3 regions of the Stackebrandtia sp. genome follow, and region 3 is predicted to be linked to each of the others. Evidence: riboswitches for the same ligand, from Rfam matches in the RefSeq annotation. Region 3 holds a riboswitch; each other region holds the start of a gene.

Region 1 (10,338 bases), on a different contig from region 3:
CAAGCGCGAGCTCGAACGGCGCATCACCGAATCCGACAAGTCGATCCTGTTCGTCTCCCACGACCGCGAGGTGCTGGCCAACACGGCCGAGCGCGTCGTGACCCTGGAGTCGGGGGACGTGTGGATTCACGGCGGCGGGTTCGCCACCTGGCACGAGGCGCGCGTCGCGCGGCACGAGCGCCTCGAGGAGCTGCGGCGCCGCTGGGACGAGGACCACCAGAAGCTCAAGGACCTGGTGTTGATGTACAAGCAAAAGGCCGCCTACAACTCCGACATGGCCTCGCGGTACCGCGCCGCCCAGACCCGCCTGGCGAAGTTCGAGGCGGCGGGGCCGCCGCCGCTGCCTCCCCGCGACCAGGACATCAAGATGAAGCTGCGCGGCGGGCGCACGGGCAAGCGCGCCATCATGTGCGCGGGGCTTGAGCTGGAGGATCTCACCTTCCCGTTCGACCTGGAGGTCTGGTACGGCGACCGCGTGGCGATCCTGGGCGCCAACGGCACGGGCAAGTCCCACTTCCTGCGGCTGCTGGCCCAGCTCGGCGACGGGCTCGGCATGGAGCACGAGAACCTGAAACCCGTGAGACACAACGGTTCCGCCCGGCTCGGCGCCCGCGTGGTGCCGGGGTTCTTCTCGCAGACGCACGACCGCCCCGAGCTGGCCGAGCGCACCCTGCGCCAGATCCTGTGGGAGGCCGACGACAACCGTCCCTCCCTGGACCGATCGGCCGCCATGAACGCGCTGAAGCGCTACGAGCTCACCGACTCCTCGGAGCAGACCTTCGGCACCCTGTCGGGGGGCCAGCAGGCGCGGTTCATGGTGCTGCTCTTGGAGCTGTCGGGCGCCACCTGCCTGCTGCTGGACGAGCCCACCGACAACCTGGACCTGGCCAGCGCCGAGGCCCTGGAGGAGGGGCTGAAGTCCTTCGAGGGCACGGTCCTGGCGGTGACGCACGACCGCTGGTTCACCCGCGGCTTCGACCGCTTCGTCCTGTTCGGGGGCGACGGCGAGGTCACCGAGACCGACGAACCGGTGTGGGACGTGAGGTGACGCCGCGCGCGGCAAGGTTCTGACAAGGTGGGCGCGCCAAGGTTGGTCGCGAAGTCTTCCTCCGCTCCCCGCCCCCTTGGAGTTCCTCGTGTCCCACCCCCCGGGCGTCCTCGACGCCGATCCCGTGGCCCTGGCCACCCTCGCCACCGAGTGCGTCGAGCACGGTTCCGACCTGCGCGACACCGTCACCGGTGCCCGCCTGGTGATCGTCGTCCCGCCGACCGCCTTCGGCAACTCGCCGGGCGCCGAATCACTGGGCAATGCGTACGACAGGCTGATCGACGCCTGCGGCCTGGCCATGGAGGGGATGGCCGATGTCGTGGAGTCCGACGCCGACAAGGTGCTGGGCATGGCCTTCGCGTTCAGGCAGCAGGACGAGGCCAACGCCGCCAACGTGCGCGACGCCGGGGCGGTGTGATCGATGACCCGCAATGACGACATCGGCGGCGCGTCGGCCACGCCCATCCGGGTTCCCGCCAAGCTGTGGCGCCTGGACGCCGACCCCGCCAAGCTGACCGAGGCCGCGAACATGTGGCGGTACCTGGACAAGGACACCACCGACATCGGCGAGGCGCTCAACGGCTCCGCGTCCAAGGTGTACAACGCGGGCTGGCAGGGTGCGACCCGCACTTCCTATGAGCCGCATCAGAAGTCGCTGTCGCTGAGCATGATCGCGGCGGGTTCCCACGCCGCGGACGCGGCCTCCATCATGGACGCCGTCGCCTACGTGGTGAACTCCTCGGGGGTGCGGTTGTTCGAGGGGTTCGGCAGGATCACCGCCGCCGTGCCGAGTTCCGCCGGCGACGACATCGTGACGTTCCTGCCCACCGACGACGACCAGAAGGCCAAGGTCTTCGCCGCGGTGGCCGAGGCGCGCACGATCCGCTCCGACCTCGACGCCGCCCTGGCCGAGCACGCCGCGAGCCTCGGCAGGACCGCCGAGGCCTGGACGGGCCTGACCAACGGCATCCCGCGGCTCGCCGCGGTGCCCGAGGGCAAGGCGGGAACCCTGCAGCTCGCCGACGGCATCGTCGTCGTCTACTCGGGTGCGGGCGACGACAAGGTCGAGGTCAGGACCGACGGCGACGGCCACACCGTCGTCATGGTCAACGGGCGCGAGAACAGCTTCCTGCCCAACGAGCGGGTGTTCGTCCGGGGTGGACAGGGCAACGACACCATCTCGGTGAAGGCCAAGGGGGACCTCCCCGTCACGGTGCTCGGCGGGGACGGCGACGACAAGGTCACAGTGGACGGTAACGGCACGGGCCACACGGTGATCACCGGCGACGGCAACGACACGGTCGACGCCTCCGACGGCGACCACACGATCTCCACGGGCTCGGGCAACGACGTCGTCAACACCAAGGGCGGCAACGACACCGTCTACACGGGCTACGACCGCGACACGGTGAACGCGAAGGACGGCGACAACACCGTCTCCACCTCCACCGGGGACGACCGGGTCACCACCGGCGGCGGCACCGATCGGATCTACACCGGACCCACCGAGAACGATCCCGCATACCCCGGGAAGCACTGGGACGAGGTGCACAGCGGCGGCGGTGACGACACCATCGTCGGCGGCAGCGGCAGCCAGGAGATCTACGGCGGCGACGGCAACGACACCGTGTACGGAGGCGACGGCGAGGACTACGCCGACGGCCAGAACGGCGACGACAAGCTGTACGGCGGACAGGCCAACGACACCCTCTACGGCCTCAACGGCAACGACGAGATGTACGGCGGCGACGGCAAGGACTACGGCGAGGGCGGCCAGGGCGTCGACGCCATCAGCGGCGGCGGCGGGGACGACGCGCTGTCGGGCGGCGGGGGCGACGACAGGCTGTACGGCGACGGCGGCGACGACGTGCTCTACGGCGGCCAGGGCCGCGACGCCGCGATCGGCGGCGACGGCGACAACACCGCGTACACGCAGCCCGACGACAACGTCGCCGACGCCAGGTCGGTGCGCGTCGACATCAGCCCCAACAACCACGCCTACGACGTCAAGGGCGGCGACGACTTCAAGACGCGGGTGCAGGCCGACCTCGACATGATGGCCGCCTCGCCCCGGGGACAGCAGATGCTGGACGAGATGGCCCACACGCACACCGATCCCCGCATCGAGGAGCTGAAGAACGACCACAATGGATATGCTCTTCCCCGGGACAAGCCCCTGATTCGCTACAACCCGGCGTTTCGATTGGACTCCGAAAGCACGCCGTCGTCCGTGCTGTTCCACGAGATGGCCCACACCTACGACTTCACTCACAACAATGTGGACGAAACGCTGTACGTCGACCGCGACCACCCCGACTCGATCTACCACGACGACACCGACAACCATCGCGACGACGGGTACTACACGGCGACGCCCACCATCGAACGCCAGGCGGCGGGACTGCCGATCGACGTCGACCACAATCCCGACACCGCGCCGCGCATCGACCCCGATCACCGCATCGAACTGACCGAGAACGGCATGCGCCAGGAGCAGGGCCGCGACGCCCGCCTGGTCTACGGCTCCGCCCACCAGCCCACCCGCGGGTAGGGTCGCCGCCGCGTCGAAGATCACGAACCCCTTGAGAGGCAAGCGGTCTCCTTATAGACGCGATATGGACGATCGCGTTAACGTTGATTAACACCATGGTGTAGGTCCGCGCCTGTCCTTCCCGTGCAGCGCCGCGGACCCACGCGCCGTTCGGCCCTCCGTGAGCCGACCGGCGCCGCCCGCCTCGGCCGTCCCCCCGTGCCGCCGAGGCGGGCCACATTCTTGTTGGGGCCGTTCACACCCCGGGCACCGCCGGGCCGCGGGGAACATTTCGGATTCTGAACAAAATCCATTCGGATGTTTCCTTAGTCCGGCGCGGTGCCGTACGGTGTCTGAACTCCTCTTCCGTCTCGAGTCCTGCGAGGTGCCCGCCGATGGTCGTGCAACTGATACCCCAGCCGAAGTCCGTCACCGAACACGCCGGGCCGCCGTTTCAGCTCGACGCCCGCGCCGTGATCGTCGCCCGCGGCGAGGCGGTGGACGCCGCGTGGCTGCTGCACGGATACCTGCACGCGGGCACCGGCCTGCGGCTGGCCGTGGTCCCCGACACCCCGGCGGGACGCACCGTGATCAGCCTGGATCTGGCGGGGGAGCGGCCCGAGCCGGGCACCGTCGCCGCCGAATCCTACCGGCTGTCCACCGACGTCTACGGCATCCGCGTCGTGGCCGGGCATCCGGCCGGGCTGCTCAACGGCGTCCAGACCCTGCGCCAGCTGCTGCCCGCCGACACCCTGCGCGCCGCGCCGATCGACGCCGGGCCGGTCACCGTCCCCAGTGTCTCCGTCGACGACGAACCGCGCTTCGCCTGGCGGGGGCTGATGCTCGACGTGGCCCGCCACTTCATGCCCAAGCCCTTCCTGCTGCGGATGATCGACCTGGCCGCGCTGCATCGCCTCAACGTCATCCACCTGCACCTCACCGACGACCAGGGCTGGCGCCTGGAGGTACCCGGCTGGCCCCGGCTCACCGAGATCGGCTCCTGGCGCGACGAGACCATCACCGGCCACGCCCGTGACACCAAGGGATACGACGGCACCCCGCACGGCGGCTACTACACCGCCGCCGACCTGCGCGAAATGGTCGCCTACGCCGCCGCCCGCAACATCACGATCGTCCCGGAGATCGACCTGCCCGGCCACGTCCGCTCGGTGCTGGCCGGCTACCCCGAGCTCGGCAACACCGGCGAGTCCCAGCCGGTGGCCACCACCTTCGGGGTCTTCCCCGAGGTGCTGGCGCCCACCGACGCGGCGCTGCGCTTCGCCGCCGACGTCTTCGACACCGTCTGCGACATCTTCCCCTCCGAGCACATCCACATCGGAGGCGACGAGGTGCCGCGCACCGAATGGCGCGACAGCGCCGCCGCCCGCGCCAGGGCCGCCGAGCTGGGCCTGGACAGCGTCGACCACATCCAGTCCTGGTTCACCCGCGAGTTCGCCGAACACCTGGGCGCCAAGGGAAGGAAGATCATCGGCTGGGACGAGGTGCTGGACGGCGGCGCCCCGCCCGACGCGGTGATCGCGGTGTGGCGGGACTTCTCGATCGCCGCCAAGGCCATCGAGAAGGGACACCGCGTCATCGTGATGCCCCACGACGCGGTGTACCTCAACTACTACCCGTCGACCTCGCCCGACGAGCCGCTGCACATCTTCATGAACACGCCGCTGGAGAAGGTCGCGGCCTTCGAGCCGGTGCCCGACACCGCCGACGACGCCGCGGTGCTGGGCGTCCAGGCGGCGCTGTGGAGCGAATACCTCCCCGAACCCTCCGATGTGGAGTACGCCGCGTTCCCGCGGCTGGCGGCGGTGGCGGATCTGGCCTGGTCCCTGCGCGCCCAGCGCGAGGAACACCCGGTGGCCGACCGCGTGGCGACCCACCTGGCCCGGCTGGACGCCCTGAGCGTCAACTACCGCCCGCTCGGCGGCCCCCACCCTTGGCAGCGTGGCGGCACCGGCGCGCGGGCCCGCTTCGACTTCCGGCCGTCGGCCGCGGACGAGACCCGCGACCTCCCCGGCCGGTAGCCGGGCACCAAAGTGGCCGGGAACCCCTGGAGGGGGCACCCGGCCACGGTCGCGGAACTAAGGGACGGACGGCAGCGACGGCGCGCCCGGGACGCTCGGCACCGACGGTACGCCGGGCACCGACGGTACGGACGGAACCGACGGCGCGCCAGGCACCGAAGGCAACGGGCATTCGGTTGACGGCGTCGTCGGGTCCTTGGCGTGTTTGGCGTCGCCGGTACCGCCGGCGTCCGCCGGCGCCCCGCCAGTGTCCGCCGGCGCCCCGCCAGTGTCCGCCGGCGGCGGAGACGTGTCGGACGGCGGTGTCGGGCAGTTGGGCAGCGACGGCGCCCCCGGCACCGAAGGTACGCCCGGTACGGATGGCACGTCGGGCACCGACGGCACGGACGGTGCCGCCGGTTCGGCCTGCGCCGCGGTCGATGTGAGCCCCAGTGCCGCGATACCCACGCCGCTGGCGATCAACAGTCCCGCAATGGTGCGTGAGGTGACCCTCATGTGTTCCCCCTGGATCCTCGCGAATCACGCGTGGTGATCTGTCGATTTTCACCGTAGGTGACTTCGGACACTCGTGTTTCGCGAATCGGGGATCCGGTCGTTACCGACGCTCAGCCCGGGCGCCCGTAACCGACGATCGGTCCCTGATCGATGGTCGCCACCCGCACCGTCTGCCCCTCGTTCGGGGCGTGAATGATCTTGCCGTCGCCGACGTACATCCCGACATGGTGGATGTCGGAGTAATAGAACACCAGGTCCCCGGGCTGGAGCTCGCCGCGGCTCACGTGGGCGATCGTGGCGTACTGCGCCGAGGCGCTGTGCGGCAGGCTCACCCCCGCCGCACCCCAGGCCGCGCTGGTCAGCCCGGAGCAGTCGTAGCCCGGGTTGCCGGTGCCTCCCCATTGGTACGGGGCACCCAGCGCGCCGTTGGCGTAGCTCACCGCCGTGGCGGCGGCACCGGCGCTGCCGCCGGGGACCGGGGGAGCCTTCAGCCCGGGCGTGTCCTGATAGCCCTGTCCCATGGCGTTGTCGCGCAGCCGGCGCAGGGACGCCTGGTCGGCGCGGATCGCGGCTTCCTTCTTGTGCTTGCGGGACTCCAGCCGGGCGCGCTCGCTCGACAGGTCCTTGATCTTCGCCGACTCGGTGTCCAGCAGCCTGGTCGCCTCGGTCAGCCGCGACACCTTGGTCTCGCGGTCGGCGGCCAGATAGTCCAGGGTCGACATCCGATCGGCGAGGTCGTCGGGCGTGGCGCCCACGAACGGCGTCACCGTCACCCACGGCCCGCTCTCGTACAGGGAGGCCGACAGGTCGCCGACCTGGCGTTCGGACTCCCGCACGCGATCGCGCAGCGGCGTGATGGTCTCGCGGTCGGCGGCGTGCCGCTTCTTGAGGTGATGCAGCTTGTCGACGGTGTCGTCGTAGTCCTCGACGATGGCCTCGAGCTGCGAGGATGCCTTGTGGACTCGAGATTCGAGTTCCTTCATGGACGGCTGGGCGGAGGCGGTGCCCGCGTCCAGCAGCGTCATGGCCGCGCCGATGAGGCCGGCGACGAGCAGCGACGCCACCGTACGGCGATGAAATTGGGAAACGGTCGACATGACCGTGCTCCTGTGGGTCCCCGGGGGTGGTGACACATGCAGGGGTCAGCAGCTAGTGAGCGTACCACCACGCCCCCGGGGAGTCAGCGGCCGGATTCGGTTCCGGTAGGGGGAAGCGGCTAGGACGGACGCCCGTAACTGTTGATCGGCATGTCGTCCATGTTCGCCACCTGGACGTTTTCGCCCTCCTGCGGCGCGTGGACGACCTTGCCCTCACCGACGTACAACGCCACGTGGTGAATGTCGCCGTAGTAGAACACCAGGTCGCCGGGCGCCAGCTCGCTGCGCGAGACGCTGGCGGTCTCGTTGCGCTGCGCCGAGGCCTGGTGCGACAGGGAAACGCCGGCCTGCCGCCAGGACATCATGGTCAGACCCGAACAGTCCCAGGAGCCCGGACCGGCGGCGCCGTAGCTGTACGGCTCGCCGATCTGGTTCTCGGCGTAGGCGACCACGGCCTTGGCGTGCCCGGACGGCGGCGGAGCCGTGCCGCCGGAGCCGCTGCCGATGCCGTACTGGTCGCGCAGGTCCTGGAGGTGGTCCACCTCGGCCTGGATCTTGCCGCGCTTCTTGCTGATGTCGGACTTGGTGTGTTTCTGGTCGTCCTTCAGCTCCTCAAGGCTCTTGCGCTTCTCCTTGAGGTCCTTCACCGCGCCGATCTCGTCCGCGACATCGGCGGCCTGGGCCGCGTTGATGGCGCCCAACACGGAGATGCGCTTGAGGGCCTCCTCGGGGGAGTCGGCCAGGGCGCTGCCGGTGGCGGTGAGGTGGTTGCCGGAGGTGTAGGACTCGTAGGCGATGTCGCCCAGCAGGTCCTTGGCCTTGCCGGCCTCCTTCTCGAGCTTCGGGAGGTCCTTCTTGATCTTGCTGATCTTCTTCTCGGTGGCCTTGAGGTCTGCCTTGGCACCGTTGTACTTCTCGGTGATCTTCTCCAGGTCGTTGCCCTTGTCCTTCAGTTCCTTCTTGACCTCGGACAGCGAGGAGGGATCGGCGGAGGCGGGGGCGGACGCGGGGACCGTCACGAACAGCAATGTGGCGGCTGCCGCGGCGATGAAGGCGAAACGCTTGTTCACCGGCAGTCGTGCTCCTTCTTCCTTCAACCGCCTACCGGGTTAGCTGACGGGTTCGGGCGGGAAGAAGCACATCTCGATCGCCCTACCATCGACCCGCCGTTTTCCACAGCGGACCGTCGGATTCACCCCGGGGAACCTGGGTCCCCGGCTCGCCGCTCGCGCGGCGACTCGGCGGTGTCTTCCGGTGCCGCCTGGAATGGCGAACGGGGGTCCGGACATGACAGCCCCCAAGACTAGAGGGGCGCGGCGAGGATCAGCAAGGTCTGGGAGGCTGTTATTTGCCCTGCGCGGCAAGATTTTTCCCCGAAACAACACTGCGGTGTCGGCGGTTTACGCAACGATGTCAACGGTGGCGGTTTTTACCCCCAGGGGGTATAGTGAGCGACGGAGGTTTTCATGACCGAGTACTGGTATTCCACGGACCGTGACGCGCTACTCAAGCGGCTTCGCCGCGTCGAGGGGCAGGTACGCGGTATCCAACGCATGGTCGACGAGGACACCTACTGCATCGACATATTGACCCAGATTTCGGCGGCCAACAAGGCGCTGCAGGCGGTGGCGCTCAACCTGCTGGAGGGACATCTGGGCCACTGTGTCGCCGAGGCGACCGCCAAGGGCGGTGACGAGGCCGCCGAGAAGGTGAAGGAGGCGTCCGAGGCGATCGCCCGGCTGGTTCGCTCATAACAGTCGCAAATGGAGGAAAGATCGTGACCACCCGGACCTACAAAGTCACCGGAATGACCTGCGAGCACTGCGTCAACGCGGTCAAGGGCGAACTGTCCGAAATCGACGGCGTGACCGCCGTCGACGTCGACCTGGCGGCCGGCGCGGTGACGGTGACGTCCCGCGAGGCGCTGGAATCCGACACCGTCGGTGCCGCCGTGGACGAGGCGGGCTACGCGTTGGCCGGTACCGTCGACTGAGTGAGGCTTCCGAAGCTCCCCGAAGCGCTGCATCGCTACGCGCCGATCATCGTCGGCGCCGTGGTGGCGGCGCTTCTGGTCGGCGTGGGGGTCGGCCGGCTCTCGGCGCCCATCAAGGACACCGCGAACCCGTCGGCCTCCGGCACCACCGGCCCGCCCTCGGTGGCGCCCGACGGCCACATCCACGGCATGGGCTCGATGCCGGGCATGGGCGGCGCCGGAACGCCCGGGGTCGGGGGCCAGTCGCTGTCGGAATCGGGGTACACCCTGGTTCCCGGCCGCACCAAGGTCTCCGCCAGCCCGAAGCCGCGCCCCTGGACCTTCAGCATCATCGACGCCGAGGGAAAGCCGGTCACGAAGTTCACGCGGGTGCACACCAAGCTGCTGCACCTGTTCGTGGTGCGCCGCGACATGACCGGTTTTCAACACATTCACCCGAAGCTGGATGCCAAGACGGGCAGGTGGAGCATTGACATCCGCTTTGACGCCCCCGGGACGTGGCGGGTCATCGCGGACTTCGCGGTGAAGACGTCCAAGGGACCCGTCGGTCTCGCGTTGGGAACCGACGTCACCGTTCCCGGAGAGTACGAACCGAGGTCGCTGCCCAAACCGTCCACCAACGACTCCGTCGACGGCCTCAAGGCGAGCATGGAGTTCAAGCCCAAGATCGGCGTGTCCGAGCCGCTGCTGTTGACGGTCACCGCGCACGGCAAGCCCGCCGAGATCCAGCACTACCTGGGCGCCTATGGGCACCTGGTGATGTTGCGGCAGAACGATCTGGGCTATGCCCACGTCCACCCCGACACGGCACTGGACGACGGCGCGATCCGCTTCTGGGCCACCGTTCCGTCTCCAGGGACGTATCGGCTGTTCATCGACGTCAAGGTGGACGGAAAGGTGAGCGACGTCCAGTTCACCGTCGCGGTGAGGTGAGCAGCTCCTCCAGCCGCGGGCGGATCTTCCACTGCTCCACCAGGTCCCGGTACTCCCGCCGCGCCGCCTCGTCGGGCGAAGCGCCGGTGCGGGTGGCGCGGAGCAGCGTGTTGCGCGGGGTGTGCGCCGAGTCGATGAACTCGATGACGTCCACCCGGTAGCCATTGAGCCGCAACAACATCGCCCGCAGGGTGTCGGTCAGG
Region 2 (10,338 bases), on a different contig from region 3:
ATGAGGATGCGCTCGGGCGCCACCACGCGGGAGATGCGGTCCAGGTGGTCGGTGTACTGGCCGCGCAGGCGGTAGGCATGGTGCTGGTGGCTGAAGCTGTAGAAGCGCGGGTCCCAGTGCAGACGGTCGGTCTCGCCGTCCAAACGCGACCGTTCGGCGTCCAGCGCCTCGGCGAAGTCGGCGATGCTCTCGTAGCCGCGCGCCACCTCGTGGGCGTGCTGGGAACGGGCCCGCTCCACGGGATCGCGCACCAGGACGATCAGCTTCACCCCGGGCAGATCGCGGGCGAAGCGCTCCGCCGCCAGCGGATGGTACAAATAGTATGGACTGGACTCGAACGCCTGGGCGGCCATGCCCGTGTGCTCGCTGATCCGCATCGCGGTGGACTTGGTGGGGAAGTGGGCGCGGTACCAGGACAGGCCGTTGCCGTAGCCCGTGTCGAAGTAGTGGATTCCCTTGTGCAGGATGGGTTTCAGGATCGCGGGGTGCGCCGACAGCGCGCGGTACAGCGAGGTGGTGCCGCAGCGTTGGCCGCCGCACAGCAGGAAGCCGGGCAGCAGGCGGGACGAGGCGGTGAGTTTCCCCAGGGTGTGGGAACCCTTGTGGATAATCCGCTTCACCTGCGCGGGAATCCGATCGGATCGCAGCGTGATCATTGAAGTACCACTCCTTCGGCGGCGACGTGCCGCAGCAATGTGGGCAGCAACCAGCGCCCCAGAGCCCCCAGCGCCGCGCCCGCCTCGGCCTGACGGTCGGTGAGATAGCGGGCGGCAAGGTCCACAAGGTACAAAAGCGCGGTGGCCCTGGCGGCCGACGGCCGCACCTCGAAGGGCTCCAGCAGACGCGGAGCCTCGGACAACAGGGTCAAGACGGCGGTGGTGGGGTCGATCTCGCGGGTGACGATGTCGCGTTGCAGCGTGTAGTGCAGCGCGTCGAAACCCTGCGGCACGCCCGTGGCGAACCGCTCGAAGTCCCACAGCATCAGGCCCTCGGGGAGCATCGACATGTTCCACGGCGCCCAGTCGCCGTGCCAGGACCCGAACGTCAGCCGCTGGTCGCCGTGGCGGTCCAGCAGCTTCACGCCCGCGTCCACCAGGGTGGAGCAGTCGGGGCAGTCGCGGTCGGCCAGCACCTTCATGCGGGCCTCCAGCGTGGACGCGTAGTCGCTGTCGGCGAGCGCGACGTCCTGCGTCCCCAGGCAGCCCGACAGCTCCCGCATGGCGCGGTACAGCCGCGAGTTCTGAACGGGCATCGGGCGCCGCCAGCCCGGCAGCGCCTCCTGCACCAGCACCTGAAGCTCGCCCCAGGTGCCCGAATGCCGCACCCGCGGCACCCGCACGTGCAGCAGTCGCACCCCCTCCAGGGTGCGCAGCGCCGCGGTCTCGGCGCTCACCAGCTGGCGGGTCAGCTCGTTGGTGCCGAGCTTGGCGAAGCCGACGGTGTCGGCGCCCGAGTCCAGGATCTGGATCACGGGCTTGCGGTTCGCGCGCGCTGGTCCGATGTGGATGCTGAGGTGGACCTCCTGGCCGAGCGAGCGCCGCAGGTAGCCCGCGACGTTGTCGCCCGAGGCGTCCAGGGTCACGCGGTCGGGCAGCATGAACCGATCCAGCCGACACCACAGCGCGGCCACCGCCGCGTCCCGCTTCAGGCGCGCCGCCCGCGAGGCGGGGCGCGCGTAGCGCCGCAGAGCGGCCGCGGCCAGCCTGCGCGAATACCCGGGCACCAGGAGCCTAGGGGTGCGCAGGTTCGGGATCGCGATGTACGCCGTCGTCGCGCGTTCACCGCCCGGCCCCGGCCCGTACAGCAACCGCGACATCTCGGTCAGGTACACCGCGCGCCGCTTCTTGTCGTCCCTGGTGCTGATTCGCGAGCTCATGCCGCGCCCCCCGCTTCCCCCAAACGTGCGTCCCGTTCGTTGCGCCACAACAGCGCGTAACACAGCATGGTCACCACGAGCGGCGCCACCAGCGCGTTGTAATAGAACATGGACGTCAGTGACATAACCATCACAATGGAACCAACGATCCCGATGGCGGAGTGGTCGCGGCGAAAACGCCACAAGATCACCCCGAAGAACCCCACGTAGAGCGCGCCGCCCGCGATCCCGTGGGCGAACAGCACCTGCCACAGCTGGCCGTTGCCGCCCAGAGTCCTTCCGCCGCAACGGGGACAGCTGTCGGTGGGGCCCACCGCGATCGAATCCCCCGAGCCCGCCGTCTGCCGCGTCGAACCGAAGCCGAGAACGGGCGAGGAGGGCAGCTTGGACATCGCCTGCACGGTGGCGTAGGTGCGGCCGTCGTCGGAGTGGCCGTTGGCGGCACGCACGGCCACCACCTGGCCCAGCGGCGTCACGGCGATGGCCAGCAGGGCCACGGCGGTGACGGCCACCAGGCCCACCAGCGGCCACCAGCGGCCGATGATCCCGAGGCGGACGGCGGCGAGCACGCCCGCCACGGCGAGGTTCAGCCACAGGCCGCGGTTCATGGAGTAGATCGCGGGGACCAGCGCGATCGCCAGCGTGGCGTACGCGAAAACCTTCGCCTTGGCACCCACCCGAAAGCTCAACACCGCCACGGCCAGCCAGGGCGCGGTGATCGCCAGCATGTTGCCCCACGTATTCGTGTAACCCCACGGGGCGGCGGGGCGCGGGGTGTCGTAGCCGAGGAAGTTCATCACCTGCGCGGCCTGCGGGTGCACAAGGGATTGAACGAAGTTGTCGCGGTCGAGGCTCGCGGGCAGCAGGGCCTCCAGCGGCGACGTGAACTCGAAGGTTCCCGCGACGGTCCCGACGATGCCGCCGACCACGGTGATGACGGCGGTGGCGGCGAACAGGTTGATCAGCGCTCGACGCGAGAACTCGCGCTCGGTGAGATTCACGGCGTACAGGCAGATGACGCTGACGGACACGTACCCGACGATGCGAAAGCCCGCGCCGAGGATCAGGCCGCTGGAGTGCGGCGCCAGGGTCCCCTCGGGGTGGAGCCCGATGCCGATCAGGCTGACCACGACGATCCCGCAGAACACCAGCCACACGCCGAACCCCGGCGGCACCTCCACACTTCGCCTGCGCCACAGGGACACCGCCATCGGGACGGCGGCGACGAAGAAGATGACCCCGCCCAGGCCCAGTGCCCACCACAGTGGAAAGAACAACAGCAGCCACGTCAGCACCGACCCCGGCCCGCGCAACGGAATCCCCGCCCAACTCGGGCGGGGGGACCAGTTCGTCGAGCTCGGCGTGGCTAGCCCTGGACCACGGGGCGTCCTGCTGCTTCGGGACCGCCCGTTCGCCAGCGTGGTGGGAGAGTCCTCCGTGGACGTGGAGCGAGCGGCGGGGCCTGTGGCTTCCGCACGTGAGGTGGCGGGTCGTCGCCCGCGGGGTGCCCTGTCGCTTCGGGACCGCCCGTTCGCCAGGGTGGTGGGGAGATCCTCGGTGGACGCGGTGCTGGGGGCGGGGCTTGTGGCGTCTGCGCGCGGGGTGGTGGATCGCCGTCCTCGGGGTGTCCTGTCGCTTCGGGACCGCCCGTTCGCCAGGGTGATGGATGAATCTCCTGTGGACGTGGACGTGGACGTGGACGTGGACGTGGACGTGGACGGGCGGGAGGGCGTGGCGTCGGTGGGTGGGGGAGCGGACTCCCCGACGGCGCTCAGCGCCTGGCCCGAGGACGCCGAGGCTTCGGGGGAGGCCCCGTCGCCCGCGACCGATGTTCCTTGGGCGCCAGGGGATCGCTCGGCGCCCGCCGCGTCGGGCGCGGTGCTACTTCGCGGGCTCAACTCGACGCCCGCGTTTTGCCGCGCCCGCCTTGGGGCGCTGGTTGGCGGTCTTGGGTTGGGGGGCGTCGGTGATGGTCAGGTCGTCGGTGACGATCGGCAGCGACTCGGTCGGGGTGTCGTCGGGCGCCAGCTCGTCGGCCTGGCGGGGGAGCACGGCGCGGGTGCGCTCGCGGTGCTCGTCGGTCACCTCGGCCTCGGTGTCGGGGACGGACAGCGGCTCGACGGCGGTGCGCGGCGCGGGGGGCAGCACGACGGCGCCCACCAGCGGGGCGTCGATGCGCCGCATCGCCTGCACCGCTTCGGAAACGTCGGCGACGCGGTCGAGACCCGACTCGACGACGAGCAGGACCGCGTCGGCGTCGGAGGCCAGCAGCTGGGCGTCGGCGGACACCGACATCGGCGCCGCGTCCACCACCACATAGGATGCCTTGTCGCGCAGCGCCGTGTAGACGCCCGCGATCGCCTCGCGCGACGGGCCCGCCGCGTTGGCGCAGCCGCCCGCGCCGACCACGTTGAGCAGCGGGTAGCGGGCCGCGCGGTGCATGGCGTCGTCCACCGCGACCCGCTCGGCCAGAACGTCCGACAGACCGGGAACGGCGGGCGCGTCGAGCTGGGACGTCAGGGTGATGGGGCCGCCCGCGTGGGCCGCCACCGCCACCGTGCTGTCGCCCGCCCGCGCCATGGACACCGCCAGATTCGCCGCGACCACACTGGACCCCGAGCCCGGGGCCACCCCCGCCACGACGACCACGCCGCGCGGCTCGTCCAGGGTCGCGGCCACCTCGTGGCGCAGCTTGGAGAACAGCCGACCCGCGGGACCGAAGGCCGCGAACACGTCGGTGCCGCGCGGCTGGGCCCCGCGCGGCAGGTTCATCAGGGCCTCGACGCCGCAGCGCCGCGCCAGGTCGTTGGCGCGCCACACCCGCACCGAGAAGCGCTGGCGGGCGGTGGCGGCGGCCAGGCCGAGCAGCGCACCGATCAGCCCGCCCGCCGCGATGTCGGTCGGCAGGTCGGGGGAGACGGGGCGCGAGGGCCGGTGCGCCGCGCTGATCACGCGGCCCGAGCCCACCGAATCGGACGCCGAGCGCAGCTGCCCGTTGCGCGCCGAGGCGTTGGCGATCTCGCTGTCCAGGACGTTGCGGTCCTTCTTGGTGTCGGCGTATTCGCCGCCGGTCTTGTCCAGCTTGCTCAGCTTGTCGGTGAGGGCGGCGCGCTGCGACTGCATCTGCGCCAGGTCGTCCTCGCCCGCCTTGAGCTGCTCGGTGAGGCGGGAGCGCGCCGAGTCGGCGCGGTGCTTCAGGTACGCCGCGGCGAAGGCACGGGCGCCGTCGCGGGCCTCGTCGGGGTTGTCGCCGACGAAGGCGATGTCGAGAATGGAGGTGTTGGGCGGCACGGTGGCGCGCACCCGGGCCACGAGCCCGTCGGGGTCGGCGTGGTTCAGGCTGTCGGCGGCGATGTTGGCCACGGCGGTGGACGTCACCAGCTGCGCCTCGGTGTCGAGATTGATCTCCGACTTGTTGGAGCGCTGGCCCGAGATCTCGGAGTCCTCGGCGCCCGTCGGCTGCACCTGCACGGCCGCCTGCGATTCGTACTCGCGCGGCGCCACCGTCACGTACCCGATGCCCGCGGCCAGGCCCGCCACGACGCACACCAGCAACAGCCAGCGATGACGGCGGAGTACGTCCAAATAGTCACGAAGGGATGCGGACTGGGTCGAGGGGACTGCGTTCACCGTACGCGGCGGCCTTTCTGAGTGGTCGTTATTTGGACAACGACGATCAGCGACAAAAGGTCACGGGCTGGCCACAGGGGATTTTGTGGGGGAAATCGGCGTGTTCTATACACGTTTGTCCATGGATGGTGATCCTATGAAAGAGGAGGTGAGACGGGAAATGCTGGATATACCCCGGGTGAAACGAGTGGCAGCGTGGTCGACGGTCGGTGCCGTGGCGGTGGCGGGCTTCGGAGCCGGTTACTCCTTCGGCGCGTTCGACGGACTGAGTAGCGCCTTCGAGGGCATGCCCGCGAGAGCCAGTCAGGTCGTCTCCGACGCCGACACCTATACCTCCTCGGCAAACCCCGACACCAACTACGGAAGCCAGCCGAACCTGCAGGTGGGCGGCGGCAGCGCCGGCGTGCAGGTCGGCTACGTCCGCTTCTCCCTGTCGGCCTCCGAGGTGGAGCAGCCCCTGCGGCTGCGGCTGCCCGTGGAGCAGGTGACGCACTCCGACCTGGTGGAGATCACCGTGGTCAATCCACAGTGGGACGAAACCCGGCTCACCGCCGCCGATTCGCCCCAGCTGGGCAAGGTGATGGACACGCAGCCCGTGCGCGCCGGCGACACCGAGGTGCGTTTCGACCCGATGCGGTTCTCCGCGGGCGAGGTGTCCTTCGCGATCACCACCCCGGCGCCCGCCCACTACATGTCCTTCCGCTCCCGCGAGTCGACGGTGGACCAGCCGAGCCTGTTCGCCGACGAGCCCGCGCCGGGCGCCACCACCCCGTCCCCCGGCACCTCGCCGGCGGTGCACGGCGTCGAGGCGTCCCACGAGGACAAGGCCGGCTGCGCGGTCGGCCCGAACCTGGTCCCCGACTGCGGCGCCCTGCTCGGCGTGGCACCCGGGGCGCACGCCTCGGGCTCCAAGACCACCGCGCTCACCCGCTTCGAGCAGGCGACGGGGCGGAGACAGGACGTCTTCCACACGTACCACAGGGGACAGTCCGAGCTGTTCCCCACGGCCGACGAGACGCGGACCGCCAGCGACCCGACGAACCCGCGCGCCCTGTTCGTCAACTGGAAGCCCACCGGGGCCAGCTGGGCCGAGATCGCCAAGGGCGATCCGACCATCGACGCCTTCCTGGACAAGGTGGGCGCGCACGTCGCGCGCGACTTCGGAGACCGCCCGTTCTTCTTCACCGTCCACCACGAACCCGAGGACAACGTCAACCCGGACCCGAACTCCGGCTACACCGCCTCCGACTACGCGGCGATGTATCGGCACGTCATCGAGCGGCTGCGCGCGGCCGGGGCGACCCACATGATCTCGGTGATGGTCTACATGGCCTACATCAAGTGGACCCAGGAGCCGTGGCACGACCAGCTGTACCCCGGTAACGACGTGGTCGACTGGATCGCCTGGGACACCTACGGCTACAGCGATCCCGGCTACGGCAACGGTGACTTCGCCGAGCTGGTGGACCGGGTCGGCAGCCACGGCCAGAGCTGGCCGGGCTTCTACCGCTGGGCGGCCGAGAAGTTCCCGTCCAAGCCGTTGATGGTCGCCGAGTGGGGGGTCTGGTATTCGTCCAGCAGCCCCCAGCACCAGGCGGACGTCTTCAACGGGGCGGTGGCCCAGATGGCGCACTTCCCGCGGCTGAAGGCGCTGGTGTACTTCGAGTCGTCCAGCGCCGAGGGGCGGGATTCCCGGGTGGACATCAACTCCGGCAGTCTGGACGCCTACCGGCGCTTCGCCGACTCGCGGCCGTTCTCGGTGAATCTCACGGTGCCGGGCGCGACGAAGTAGGGGTGTGTCGCGGTAGACCTTGTGCCCGGACCGCGTCGGCGATATAGTTAGCTCAGCTAATTAGTTTAACTAACTATCTGGAGTCTCCGTGGACACCCGAGAACTCGCCGCCGACGTCAACCAGACCCTGCGCGACGCCATTCTCCTGCTGCGCCGCGTCTCGGCCGACGCCGACATCTCGACGCCCCGCCTGGCCGTGCTGGGCTCGCTCGCGGAGAACTCGCGCCGCATGAGCGAACTGGCGCACGAACACGGCGTCCGACTGCCCACCATGACCGCGCAGGTCAACCGCCTGGAACGCGACGGACTGGTCGAACGCGGCCGCGGCGACGACGACGCCCGCGTGGTCACCGTGGCCATCACCGAACGCGGGCGCGAAGCCCTGCGGGCCGGACGGGCCGTGCGCATCGACTACCTCGCCGAGCGGCTGTCCACCCTCACCGCCTCCGAACGCCGCGCCATCGCCGCGGCCCTGCCGGCACTCGCCCGATTGAGCAAAGGAGCCTGACCTCACATGTCCTCCCACCCCCAAAACGCCTCCGGCGGCATCCTGCGTCAGCCCGCCGCCGTGTGGGCCACCGCCTTCGCCGCCGTCGTGGCCTTCATGGGCATCGGCCTGGTCGACCCGATCCTGCCGTCCATCGCCAAGGGCCTGAAGGCATCGCCCAGCCAGGTGTCGCTGCTGTTCACCAGCTACTTCGCCGTCACCGCCGTGGCCATGCTCATCACCGGATTCGTCTCCAGCCGGATCGGCGGCAAGAAGACCCTCCTGATCGGACTGGGCATCGTGGTGGTGTTCGCGTCGCTGTCGGGAACCTCCGACAGCGTCGCCGAACTGGTCGGTTTCCGGGCCGGATGGGGACTGGGCAACGCGATCTTCGTGGCCACGGCGCTGGCCGTCATCGTCGGCGCCGCCTCCGGCGGGGCCGAGGCCGCCATCCTGCTGTACGAGGCCGCCCTCGGTCTCGGCATCTCGATGGGGCCGCTGGTCGGGGCGCTGCTGGGGGACTGGCACTGGCGCTTCCCCTTCTTCGGCACCGCCGCCCTGATGGCCATCGGATTCATCCTGATCGCCACGCTGTTGCGCGGCGAGACCACCTCGCGGGTCAAGACCCGCCTCACCGACCCGCTGCGCGCCCTGGCCCACGGCGGACTGTCCACAACGGCCATCGCCGCGGTGTTCTACAACTTCGCGTTCTTCACCGTCCTGTCGTACACCCCGTTCGTCCTGGGCATGAGCGCCTACGGCATCGGCGCGGTCTTCTTCGGCTGGGGCGTGGCCGTGGCCGTCAGCTCCGTGTTCATCGCTCCGCAGCTGCAACGCCGCATAGGCTCGGTCAACACGATGTACGTCGCTTTGGGCCTGCTGGTGATCTGCCTGACCGGCATCGGTCTGTCGGGCACCGCCGGCGTCGTCACCTTCACCGTGCTGACCGGCTTCGCCATCGGCGTCAACAACACCGTGTTCACCGAGGCCGCCATGGAGGTGTCCGACGCGCCGCGCCCCGTGGCCTCGGCGGGCTACAACTTCGTGCGCTGGGCGGGCGCCGCCCTGGCCCCGTACATCGCCAGCAAGCTGGGAGAGGACATCGACCCGGTCGTGCCGTACCTGCTGGGTGCGGCCTGCTGTGTGGCGGGCATCGTGGTGCTGGCGGTGCGGCGCTCCCACCTGTCCACCTTGGACGAAGTGGACGTCGATCACGACTACCACGACGCCGAAACCGTTGCCGCGTAAGAGCGCGTGCTGTAACCGACACGGGCAGTATTGTTGCCGATTCGTGATCGCCGCCTTGTCCCGCTGGAAGCGACCCGCTAGGGTGGCCTGGGGCCGCCGCCCGATTGCCGCCGCACCCGGCGCAGGCAACGGCGGCCCACCGCCGAGTCATCCTCCGGGATGAGCCGGGGACCCACCGCCTCGCGCCCCCGCGAGGACCGGGGTGAATCCGCGCCACGCGCGGTAGGGCAGTCTCGCAGCCCGAACCCGACAGCTAACTCGGTAGGCGGACGAGACGAAAGCGCACTTACGTGAAGCGAATGGCCACCCGATTGCCGCTGGTGTTGGCGATTATCGCCGCCCTCGGCCTGCTCGTCGGCCCGGTGACCTCGTCGCCGGCATACGCCGACGACGAAAAGGTCAAACTGAACAAGAAGCTCGAAGCGGCCAACAAGGACTACGTCAAGGCCAAGAAGAAGGTCGAGGCCGCCAACAAGCGCCAGAAGCGGCTGCGCGCCGACATCGCCCGGGACAAGAAGCAGATCGACAAGCTGTCCGACGACATCGGCGACTTCGCCGAGGCGATGTACATGAGCGGCGGGCTGTCCACCGCCACCGCGGTGCTGAGCGCCGGCTCCCCCGACACCGCCATCGACAGCCTGTCGACGGTCAACTACCTGGGCGAGCAGAGCGCCGGCGGCCTCAACAAGTTGAAGGCCGCCGCCGAGGACCTGGACGCCGCGAAGGACTCGCTGGCCGACCAGATCGACGCCGCCAAGAAGGCCGCCGCCAAGAAGAAGAAGGCCAAGGAGAGGGCGCAGGCCGCCGTCGACAAGGCCAACGGCGGGCCGAGCTCCGGCAGCGGCGGGGCCGCCTCCCCCTTCCCCGGCGGCGGATCGGGCTGCTCCGAAAACGATCCGACCGGCACCGGCGGTTGCGTCACCCCCCGGATGCTGCACGCCTACAACGAGGTGCGGAAGGCCGGGTATACCCGCTACACCAAGTGTTGGCGGCAGGAGAGCAGCAGCCAGGGCGAGCACGGCTTGGGCCGCGCCTGCGACTTCTCGGTGTCCACCGGCGGTTTCGGCGGCGTGGCCAGCGGGGGCGACAAGGAGTACGGCAACAATCTGGCGGGTTGGGCGGTGAACAACGCGTCCGCCCTGGAGATCTATTACGTGATTTGGTACAACCGAATCTGGATGGCATCAACCGGCTGGGCGGACTATTCCAGCGGCCACACCGGCAATCCGTCGCAGGACCATACGAACCACGTCCATATATCGGTCAACTGACTCCAGAAAGACTCGTGCGTGACTACCCCCATCG
Region 3 (10,338 bases):
ACCCCGAGCCGCGCTCCCTCAACGGCTCGCTCCGCGACGAGGGCATCGCGACCCTGCGGGAGCTGGGCCACGACGTCCGCCAGTCCGACCTGCACGCCATGGCGTGGAACCCCGTGGTCTCACCCGACGACTTCACCGCCCACACCGACGAGCGGCTCGTCGTCGGCGAAGCCCAGGAGCGCGCCCACGCCACGGGCACCCTGAGCGCCGACATCCGCGCCGAGCAGGAGAAGGTCGAGTGGGCCGACGCCCTGGTCGTGCAGTTCCCGCTGTGGTGGTTCGGCATGCCCGCGATCCTCAAGGGATGGTTCGATCGGGTGTTCACCCAGGGCTTCGCCTTCGGCGTGGCCAACCCCGAAACGGGACGGCAGCGCCGCTACGGAGACAACACCCTGTACGGCAAGCGCGCGATGGTCATCACCACCTTCGGCGCCCGCGCCGCCAGCATGGGGCCGCGCGGCATCCACGGCGACATCGATGACCTGCTGTTTCCGCTGCATCACGGCATCCTGTGGTACTCGGGCATCGCCGCGCTGGAACCCTTCGTTGTGGACGGAACCGCGCGGTTCGGCGATACCGAGTATGCGCTGCACGTCAAGCGGTTGCGGGAGCGTCTGGAGAATCTGGACGGTGACCCGGCGATCGCCTACCGTCACCAGGAGGGCGGCGATTACGACGCCGATCTGACGTTGCGTCACGACATCGCGACCAGCCAGTATGGATTCGAAATCCATCGGACGGATCGCCCCGTCACTCACCGTGATTCCGTTGCGCCGAAACAAGAGTAGCGACACCGTCACCCGAAACGGCTGTGGCGTGAGGGTAGGAGTGCCCGCTATGGGCTGTGGGACTTTCCACGCAACCGTTGGCACCCGGTAAAACCCCACGTAGATTCACCCGGGCCCGCCGGGCACCCCGTGTGTCCACCCCCGGACACCACCCGCGCGGGAGCCGCCGAATCACCGCTTGGTGAACCGGGGACCCAGGTCCCTTTTGGGGTGAATCCTCCGAATCCCCTTGGAGGTAGGGCGATCTTCCCGCCCGAACCCGTCAGCTAACCCGGTAGGCGGATTGTGGAAGAAAGGCCACCCGTTCGTGCCTAAAACCATGCCGTCCTGCCAGGACGGGCACAACCATCCCCACCGAAAGTCCCGACGCGGCGTATTCGCCAAGTCGGCCGCCCTGAGCGGCGTCGCCTGCGCGGCGGTCGCCACGATCCTGGCGTTCCCCGCCGCCTCGCACGCCGACCCCGGTCTGGAGCAGCAGCTCAAGTCGGCCAAGGCGCACCTGAAGGACGCCAAGTCCACCCTGTCCCACCTCAAGCACGAGCGCGGCGACGCCCAGCATCGGGTCGCCGCGGCGAACAAGGTCCTGGACGACACCGACGCCTCCATCACCGACGTGTCGGCCGCCATGGACGACAAGGACGCCGCGTTCGACAAGCTCAGCGACCTGGTCGACTACTCCAGGACCGCCGCCGCCGACCGCAGCCACACCGAGGCGCTGCGCGACGCCACCGCCGATCGCGTCGACTCACTCGACGACAAGATCGCCGACGCCAAGCACAAGGTCTCCGACCTGACCGCCAAGCGCGACAAGCTGGCCAAGAAGCTGGAGGCCGCCTCCGCCGGGGGCAGCGGCAGCGGCGAGGCCGTGGCGGGCGCGGGCTCGGGCGGCGGCGCCACCGCGGTGGCCTTCGCCAAGGCCCAGCTCGGCGAGCCCTACGTGTTCGGAGCCTCAGGCCCCGACTCCTGGGACTGCTCGGGCCTGACGATGATGGCCTGGCAGCAGGCGGGTGTGTCGCTCAACCACGGCAGCTTCGACCAGGCCGACGAGACCCAGTCGATCTCGCGCGACCAGTTGCGGCCGGGCGACCTCATCTTCTACAACGGCGGCGAGCACGTCGGCATCTACATCGGTGGCGGCAAGGTGATCCACGCCCCCACCGAGGGCGACGTGGTGAAGATTTCCCCCGTGGACATGATGCCGCCCGAGGGTTTCGGCCGTCCCTGAGGCCAGCCCCGTGGGTTCTATTTCCGGCAGGGGGCGGGCGCGCGTGTGGCGCGCCCGCCCCCTGCCCTACCAGCTCGTCACCAGCAGATGGTTGACCGCCAACGCGACCACCGCCTGTGCGCCCAGCCACCAACGCGCACCCCGTGCGGGCAGCAATGCCGTGGCGGGCAACAGGAACACCGCGAAAGGCAACCAGATCCGTTCGGTCTCGGCCTTGCTCATGCCCGACAGGTCGGCCAGCAGCAGCGCCGCCAGCGCCGCCAACACCAACCACGCCAGGCGATCCCCGCTCGACGCCCGCGACGGATGACGCAGCCGCCGCACCGCCGGGGCCGCCCGTCGCAGACCCGCCACAGTGGCCAGACCCACGATGATCACCGTGCACGCCAGGTTGGCCCACACGAAGTACCATTGGGGACGGTCGCCGCCGTATCCCTGGTAGTAGCGCGGCACCAGCGTCTGATAACCCTCCCACCACCAAAAGCCCGCCACCGTGAACGCGGCGGGAACCACCAGCGCCCCCAGAACGGCCCAGCCCCCCGCGACCAGGGCGGAGGTGGGCTTCGAGGCCGAGGCGCCGTCGCCGAGGCGGGCGAGGATGAACGCCACCACCGCAATCGGCCCGAACAACGTCAGACCGTACGACAGGTAGCACAGTAGACCGTACAGCAGCCCGCAGCCGAGCGCCCAGTACCGGGAACCCTTGGCCGCCAACGCCGCCATCGCGACCGTCCACGCCGCGACGCCCGCGAAGTATCCGTCGGCCGACACCCCCGTCCACACCGCCGCGGGAACCAACACCGCGAACGGCGCCGCCCGCCGCGCCAGCGACTCATCGGCCACACGCGACACCGCGATCAGGACGGCCGCCGCCGCGCTGGCCCCCACGGTGATGCACCATGCCGCCGCCCACGTGCCGCCGCCCAAACCGATGCGGTCCAACGCGACGAACGTCAACGTCGCCCCGGGCGGGTGCCCCGCCACGTGCGCGGGCCAGTGCCCCGGCGAGTCGATGAGGATGTGGGAGGTGAAGCCCCGCAACGCTTTCGGGATGTCCGCGAACCTGTCGACCGCCCGCAGATACTCGTTCTTGGTCTCCAGCTGCCCCGCCACCCCCTTCCATCCGTCCACAAGCGCCAACGACCAGATCCAGGCCATGGACGCCACCCACGCGGCCACCAGCACCGCCCGCCACGGCAATCGCCGCGCGAGGCTCGGGCCGTACGCCACCACCGAGGCGCCCACCACCAGCGCTAGCGGCGTCCCGATGTCGGCGTGCGGCTCCCACACCGCCGACAGCGGCGGCCAGTTGACGTGCAGCACGTCGTCGCCGTTGACGGCGACACCCACCACGGCCGCCGCCGCGACCAGCACCACGCCGACCCCCGCGGCGATCAGGTCGCCCCGACGCGCGGGGCCCAAGACGAAACGCACCCCCGAACGCTAAGCCGTCCGGCGCCGGAAGGAGGCATCCCGTCACACTTCCTTAATGTCGGCGTCGCCGCTGGGCTAGGGTTGCGTGGTTTGAGTTCAGGTTAAATTCAGGGGAGCCCATGTCCAGCAACACCGTGGCGGAGGCCCGCAGACGGCGCACCTTCGCCGTCATCTCTCACCCCGACGCGGGTAAGTCGACCATCACCGAGGCCCTGGCGCTGCACGCTCAGGTGATCGGCGAGGCGGGCGCCGTCCACGGCAAGGGCGGCCGCAAGGGCGTGGTCAGCGACTGGATGGCCATGGAGCAGCAGCGCGGCATCTCCATCACCTCGGCGGTGCTGCAGTTCGCCTACCGCGACTGCGTGGTGAACCTGCTCGACACCCCGGGCCACGCCGACTTCTCCGAGGACACCTACCGCGTGCTGACGGCCGTGGACTGCGCGGTCATGCTGCTGGACGCCGCCAAGGGCCTGGAACCCCAGACGCTGAAGCTGTTCGAGGTGTGCCGCCACCGCCGCATCCCCGTCATCACGTTCATCAACAAGTGGGACCGCCCGGGCATGGACCCGCTGGAGTTGTTGGACGAGATCGAGTCCCGCATCGACATCAAGCCGACGCCGCTGACGTGGCCGGTGGGCGTGGCGGGGGAGTTTCACGGGGTCATCGACCGCCGCGACGCCACGATGGTCCACTTCGAACGGACGCCGGGCGGTACGCGCCAGGCGATCGAGGAGGTCGTGTCCGACGACGAGGCCGCCAAGCGTTACGGCGCCGACTATTCCCGCGCCCGCGAGGAGGTCGAGCTGCTGGACGCCTCCGAGGCCACCCACGACCAGAAGCTGTTCCTGGACGCGGTCACCACGCCCGTCCTCTTTGGAGCGGCCGTGGCCAACTTCGGTGTCCGCCAACTGTTGGACGTCCTGATCGATCACGCCCCCGCCCCCGAGCCGCGCGTCGACACCGGCGACCACCCGCGCGAGCTCGACTCGGCGTTTTCGGGTTTCGTGTTCAAGATCCAGGCCAACATGAACCCCGCGCACCGCGATCAGGTCGCGTTCCTGCGGGTGTGTTCGGGGAGGTTCGAGCGCGGCATGGTCGTCACCCACGCCGAGTCGGGCCGTCCATTCACGACCAAGTACGCGCAGTCGATGTTCGGCGCCGCCCGCGACACCATCGACGAGGCCTTCCCCGGCGACGTCATCGGTCTGGTCAACGCCACCAACCTCGGCATCGGCGATTCGCTCTTTGTGGACAACAAGGTGGTGTACCCGCCGTTGCCGTCGTATGCGCCCGAGCACTTCGCGCAGGTGCGCTGCGACGACACCTCCAAGGCCAAGCGCTTCCGCCGCGGCATCGCGCAGCTGGACGCCGAGGGCGTGGTGCAGGTGCTGATCTCCGAGCAGCGCGGCGACGGCGCGCCCGTGCTGGCGGCCGTGGGCCCGATGCAGTTCGAGGTGGCCGCCGCGCGGCTGCGCGGCGAGTTCAACGTCCCCGTCACGATCGACAACCTGCCGTACTCGCTGGCGCGGCGCACCGACGCCGACAGCGTCCCGATGCTGCGCGGCGCCCCGGGGGTCGAGGTGTTCACCCGCCAGCGCGACGGCGCGCTACTGGTGGGCTTCCCGAACCGTTGGCGCGTCCAGACCGTCCAAAATGATCAGCCGCACGCCACCTTGGAGCCGCTGCTGGCGGACGCGGGTTCCTGACGCCGCATCAGATGTCCCATGCCGTCCTCCAGCCAGGAGAAAGCCTGATGCACCTTGGCCAGGGACCGCTTCTCCATGGCGTCGACGTCGAAGGTCACGCCCTCGCAGAACATCTGGCGGAAGTTCTCCACGAACACGGTGTGGGTCGCCTCCATGATCGTGTTGGCCAGGAAGCGCGCGGTGAACTCCTCGGCGCCCTCGTCGACGAGCGCCTCGGCCAGCAGGTGCTTGGCGTGCTCGCGGTGGCGCATGCTCCGCAGGGCCAATGAGGGGTTTTCGGTGATGAGTTTGCGCACCCGTTTCATGATCGGGTGATTGGTCAACCCGGTCATCGGGTGGTGCCGCTTGATCAGGTCGATCATGTGCTCGTGGACCACCTGGAGCGGGGTGGTGCCGACGGGTCGTTCGCGCACCAGCCGTGCGGGCTCGGACAGCATGTGGGCGCCGCGGCCCACGACGATGTCCTCCTTGGTGGGGAAGTAGTTGAACACCGTCTTCTTGGAGACCTCGGCCGCCTCGGCGATCTCGGCGACCGAGACGTTGTCGAATCCGCGTTCCTCGAACATGTCCAGCGCGATGTCGGACAGCCGCTTGCGCGTCTGGTCCTTCTTGTGTTCGCGCAGGCCCTTCCGTTCTTCCATGATCAAAGTCTACCAGGTGTACAAGTCGTCTAGATATAAATTTGCACCCGGTGTAATTCGCTGCTACGGTTCACCCATGTCCCACCCACCCATACCCAATGGCAGCCTGCGGGCCGTGCTGCGCGGAAGGCTGCGCCCGTACCGCGCGACGATCGTGGTGATCACGGTCCTGCAGCTGGTGCAGACCCTCGCCATGCTGTTCCTGCCGACGCTGAACGCCAACATCGTCAACAACGGCATCGCCACGGGCAACACTGGCTACATCCTGTCGCGCGGCTCCGTCATGCTCGGCGTCACGCTGCTGCAGGTGATCTGCGCCGCCTCGGCGGTCTACCTGGGCGCCAAGGTTTCCATGTCCCTCGGACGGGACCTGCGCGGCGACGTCTTCACCCAGGTGCAAAACCTCAGCTCCCGCGAGGTCAACGGCCTGGGGGCGCCGACCCTGATCACCCGCGTCACCAACGACGTCCAACAGATCCAGACCCTGCTGTTCATGCTGCTGACGCTGCTGTTGAGCGCGCCCCTGATGGGCGTCGGCGGCCTCATCATGGCGGTGAACCAGGACCTACCGCTGTCGGGCGTGTTCCTGGTGGCGATTCCCGTGCTGGTCGCGGTGGTGAGCATGATCATCCGGCTGGTGATCCCCACGGTGCGCACCATGCAGCGCCGCATCGACGCGGTGAACCGGGTGATGCGCGAGCAGATCAGCGGCATCCGCGTCATCCGCGCCTTCGTCCGCGACGACCACGAGAAGCGGCGCTTCGGCGAGGCCAACGACGACCTGATGCGGGCGGGCCTGCGGATGGGACGCATCCAGGCGTTCTTCGGCGCCAGCGCCCAGACCGTCGCGGGCCTCACCGGCGTCGCGGTGGTGGCGTTCGGCTGGCCCAGCCTGGCCGACCAGAGCCTGAAGGCCGGGTCGCTGATCGCCTTCCTGAACTACAACGGACAGATCCTGATGGCGGTCATGATGTCCATGAGCGTGTTCATGCTCGCGCCGCGCGCCAAGGTCGCGGCCGGGCGCATCCAGGAGGTCTTCGACACCGAATCCAGTGTGCGCGAACCGAAAGAGCCCAGGCGCCCCGCCGAACCGCGCGGCGACCTGGACCTGCGCGGCGTCACCTTCGGCTACCCCGGCGCGGAGGAACCGGTGCTGTGCGACGTCGACCTGATCGCCCGCGGCGGCCAGACCACCGCCATCGTCGGCTCCACCGGCGCCGGCAAGACCACCCTGATCCGGCTCATCGCCCGGCTGATGGACGTCGACAGTGGATCGGTGTCCGTCGACGGCGTCAACGTGCGCGACATGGACCGCGCCGGTCTGGCCGAGTGGATCGGTCTGGTGCCGCAGAAGGGCTACCTGTTCTCCGGAACCGTCGCCTCCAACCTGCGCTACGGCGACCCCGACGCCTCCGACGCCGAACTGTGGCGGGCCCTGGACATCGCCCAGGCCCGCGACTTCGTGGAGGCCATGCCCGACGGCCTGGACACCGCGATCGGCCAGGGCGGCACCACCGTGTCGGGCGGACAGCGCCAGCGCCTGGCCATCGCCCGCGCCCTGGTCGCCAAGCCCCGCATCTACCTGTTCGACGACTCGTTCTCCGCGCTGGACAGCGCCACCGACGCCGCGCTTCGCGCCGCGCTCGACACCCACCTGTCCGAGGCGACGCGAGTCATTGTGGCCCAACGGATCTCCACGATCCGCGACGCCGACCGCATCGTGGTGCTGGAAGCCGGGCGCGTCGAGGCCACCGGCACTCACGCCGAACTGCTCAAGACCAGCCCCACCTACGCCGAGATCGTCGGCTCGCAGCTCACCGTCCAGGAGGCAGCATGAGTTTCATGGGGAGACCCGCCAAGCCCGCCCAGCCCTCCGACCTGCGCGGCACCGCCATGCGGTTGCTCAAGTCCATGCGGATCGACACCGGACGCGTCGCGGCGATCGTGTTGTTGGCGATCGCGGCGGCCGGCTCGACCGTGGCCATGCCGACCCTGCTGGGCCACATCACCGACGTCGTGCTCTACGGCGTCAAGCACGGCGGCGTCGACGTCGCCGCGGTGTGGCGGCTCCTCGCCGTGGCGGCGATCCTCGGGGTGGCCGGGGGAACCTTCACCGTCCTACAGGGACGCACCATCACCTCGGTGGTGCAGGGCGTGGCGATGCGGATGCGACGCGACACCAACGCGAAGCTGTCGCGGCTTCCCTTGAGCTACTTCGACACGGAGTCCCGCGGCGAGGTGATGTCGCGAACCACCAACGACATCGACAACCTGTCGCAGAGCATGCAGATGATCATGCAGCGCGTGGTCGGCTCGGCCCTGGCGCTGGTGGGCACCCTGGTGGCGATGATCCTGCTGTCGCCGCTGCTGGCGGTCATCGTCCTGGTGACTACGCCGTTCACCGTCTGGCTGGCCAAGTCGATCGGCAAGCGCGCCCAGCCGCAGTTCAAGAAGCAGTGGGCGGCGACGGGAAAGCTCAACGGGCACGTCGAGGAGATGATCACCGGCCACGAGCTGGTGACGGTCTTCGGCCGCCGCGACGACGCCATCGACACCTTCGCCGGACACAACGGGGACGTCCGCGACGCCAGCGTGCGCGCCCAGTTCGTCTCGGGCCTGATCTCCCCGGCCATGACCTTCCTGGGCAACATCAACTACGTCCTGATCGCGGTGGTCGGCGCGCTGCGGGTGGCCTCGGGAACCATGACCATCGGCGAGATCCAGGCGTTCGTCCAGTACGTCATGCAGTTCAACCAGCCGATCACCACGATCGCGGCGATGGCGGGCCAGATCCAGTCGGCCATGGCCTCGGCCGAGCGGGTCTTCGAACTGTTGGACGCCAAGGAACAGGGCTCCGACCCCGAGGAACCCGCGAATCCGCAAAGGAACGGTGGCCGGGTCGACTTCGTGGACGTGTCCTTCCGTTACAAACAGGACGAGCCGCTGATCGAGGACCTGTCGCTGACGGTGGAGCCCGGCCGCACCCTGGCCATCGTCGGGCCGACGGGGGCGGGAAAGACCACCCTGGTCAACCTGCTGCTGCGCTTCTACGAGATCGACGCGGGAACCATCACCATCGACGGGGTGGACATCGCGACCATGACCCGCGACGGCCTGCGCGCCAACATCGGCATGGTCCTTCAGGACACCTGGCTGTACAACGGAACCATCGCCGAGAACATCGCCTACGGCAGTCCCGACGCCACCGACGACGAGATCGCCGAGGCGGCGCGCGCGGTGCACGCCGACCACTTCATCCGCACGCTCCCCGACGGCTACGACACCGTGATCGACGAGGACTCCGGCGGCCTGAGCGCGGGCGAGCGGCAGCTCATCACGATCGCGCGGGCCTTCCTGATCAAACCGTCCATCTTGATCCTGGACGAGGCGACCAGCTCGGTGGACACCCGCACCGAGGCCCTGGTGCAAAAGGCGATGAGCAGTCTGCGGGCGGGGCGCACCAGCTTCGTCATCGCGCATCGCCTGTCCACCATCCGCGACGCCGACACCATCCTGGTGATGGAGCACGGCCACATCGTCGAGCAGGGCAGCCACGCCGAGCTGCTCGCCGCCGACGGCGCGTTCGCGCGCCTGTATCGCGCGCAGTTCGGCCAGGCCGTGGCCGCCTGAGGGCGGCGAGATGGGGTCCGTCCAGTAGTCACACTGGACAGACCCCATCGGAGTGTTACGGGGTGTTGTTGGCCAGGGCCAGCAGGCGGTCGGCGCTTCCGTTGAAGACGCTGACGTCGCAGTTGCCGCTGACGCCGGGAACCGAACCGGTGGAGGTGTACTGCCAGAAGGTGTAGAACGGGAACCCGCCGGGGATGGTCGGGCTGCTCACGCCGTAGTGCGCCACCCACAGCGGCGAGGTCGACGCCACCGCGCCGGATCCGCCGGTGCACTGGTTCCACCAGCTGGCGGCCGTGTAGACCACCGGCCAGCGGCTGGTGCGGGAGTGGTAGGTGTTCGAGAAGTCGACGACCCAATTGACCATACTGGATGCCGACAGCCCGTAACAGGTGCTGCCGTAGGGATTCCACTCGATGTCGAGCGCGCCGGGCAGGGTTTTGTTGTCCTTTGACCAGCCGCCGCCGTGGTCGACGAAGTAGTTCGCCTGGGTGGCTCCCGACGAGACATCGGGACGCGCGAAGTGGTAGGCGGCGTGCATCATTCCGGCGTTGTAGGAGCCGGTGTACTGCTGAGAGAAGTACGGGTTGCGGTACCCGGTTCCCTCGGTTGCCTTGACGTACGCGAACTTGTAGCCCGCTCCGGCCACTGAGGCCCAGTTGACGTTGCCCTGGTAGGACGATACGTCGATGCCGCGCGGGTTGTCGGCTGCTTGTGCGGTGCCGGCGCCGACGAACACCGTCGCCAGCATCGCCACCGCGGACAAAAGGGCGAGCCAGAGACCGCGCCGCGGCCGTCGAGTTGGTTGTGGACTGTCGTGTGGGGACTCGGTTGTTACACCGGGCATGGTGTGACTCCTTGAAGGGGGTCGGGCAGATCCATCCCGGCAGGCAATGGGGCGTCGTGCCGGGACGACC

The links. A riboswitch is a leader RNA that binds a small molecule or an ion and turns the genes downstream of it on or off. The one in region 3 is predicted to bind cyclic di-AMP.
Region 1: another riboswitch for cyclic di-AMP. It lies ahead of VE172_RS07065 (C40 family peptidase); the one in region 3 lies ahead of VE172_RS20935 (C40 family peptidase).
Region 2: another riboswitch for cyclic di-AMP. It lies ahead of VE172_RS04530 (coiled-coil domain-containing protein); the one in region 3 lies ahead of VE172_RS20935 (C40 family peptidase).

The regions. Positions count from the first base shown of each region.
Region 1 is NZ_DASQPW010000094.1:723-11,060, reverse strand. It holds gene VE172_RS07090 (ABC-F family ATP-binding cassette domain-containing protein) at 1-1,048, shown strand, start outside; gene VE172_RS07085 (hypothetical protein) at 1,137-1,466, shown strand; gene VE172_RS07080 (M91 family zinc metallopeptidase) at 1,470-3,599, shown strand; gene VE172_RS07075 (beta-N-acetylhexosaminidase) at 3,974-5,617, shown strand; gene VE172_RS07070 (C40 family peptidase) at 6,223-7,209, opposite strand; gene VE172_RS07065 (C40 family peptidase) at 7,329-8,279, opposite strand; cyclic di-AMP (ydaO/yuaA leader) riboswitch at 8,293-8,463, opposite strand; gene VE172_RS07060 (metal-sensitive transcriptional regulator) at 8,676-8,963, shown strand; gene VE172_RS07055 (heavy-metal-associated domain-containing protein) at 8,987-9,202, shown strand; gene VE172_RS07050 (hypothetical protein) at 9,203-10,135, shown strand; partial or broken gene VE172_RS07045 (class I SAM-dependent methyltransferase) at 10,116-10,338, opposite strand, start outside.
Region 2 is NZ_DASQPW010000062.1:4,499-14,836, forward strand. It holds gene VE172_RS04495 (sulfotransferase domain-containing protein) at 1-656, opposite strand, end outside; gene VE172_RS04500 (hypothetical protein) at 653-1,876, opposite strand; gene VE172_RS04505 (O-antigen ligase family protein) at 1,873-3,171, opposite strand; gene VE172_RS04510 (Wzz/FepE/Etk N-terminal domain-containing protein) at 3,758-5,506, opposite strand; gene VE172_RS04515 (CBM96 family carbohydrate-binding protein) at 5,685-7,298, shown strand; gene VE172_RS04520 (MarR family winged helix-turn-helix transcriptional regulator) at 7,387-7,806, shown strand; gene VE172_RS04525 (MFS transporter) at 7,813-9,033, shown strand; cyclic di-AMP (ydaO/yuaA leader) riboswitch at 9,164-9,314, shown strand; gene VE172_RS04530 (coiled-coil domain-containing protein) at 9,333-10,304, shown strand; partial or broken gene VE172_RS04535 (hypothetical protein) at 10,323-10,338, shown strand, end outside.
Region 3 is NZ_DASQPW010000272.1:7,076-17,413, forward strand. It holds gene VE172_RS20930 (NAD(P)H-dependent oxidoreductase) at 1-788, shown strand, start outside; cyclic di-AMP (ydaO/yuaA leader) riboswitch at 943-1,085, shown strand; gene VE172_RS20935 (C40 family peptidase) at 1,096-2,013, shown strand; gene VE172_RS20940 (hypothetical protein) at 2,080-3,447, opposite strand; gene VE172_RS20945 (peptide chain release factor 3) at 3,567-5,153, shown strand; gene VE172_RS20950 (TetR/AcrR family transcriptional regulator) at 5,105-5,794, opposite strand; gene VE172_RS20955 (ABC transporter ATP-binding protein) at 5,871-7,631, shown strand; gene VE172_RS20960 (ABC transporter ATP-binding protein) at 7,637-9,424, shown strand; gene VE172_RS20965 (lysozyme) at 9,480-10,268, opposite strand.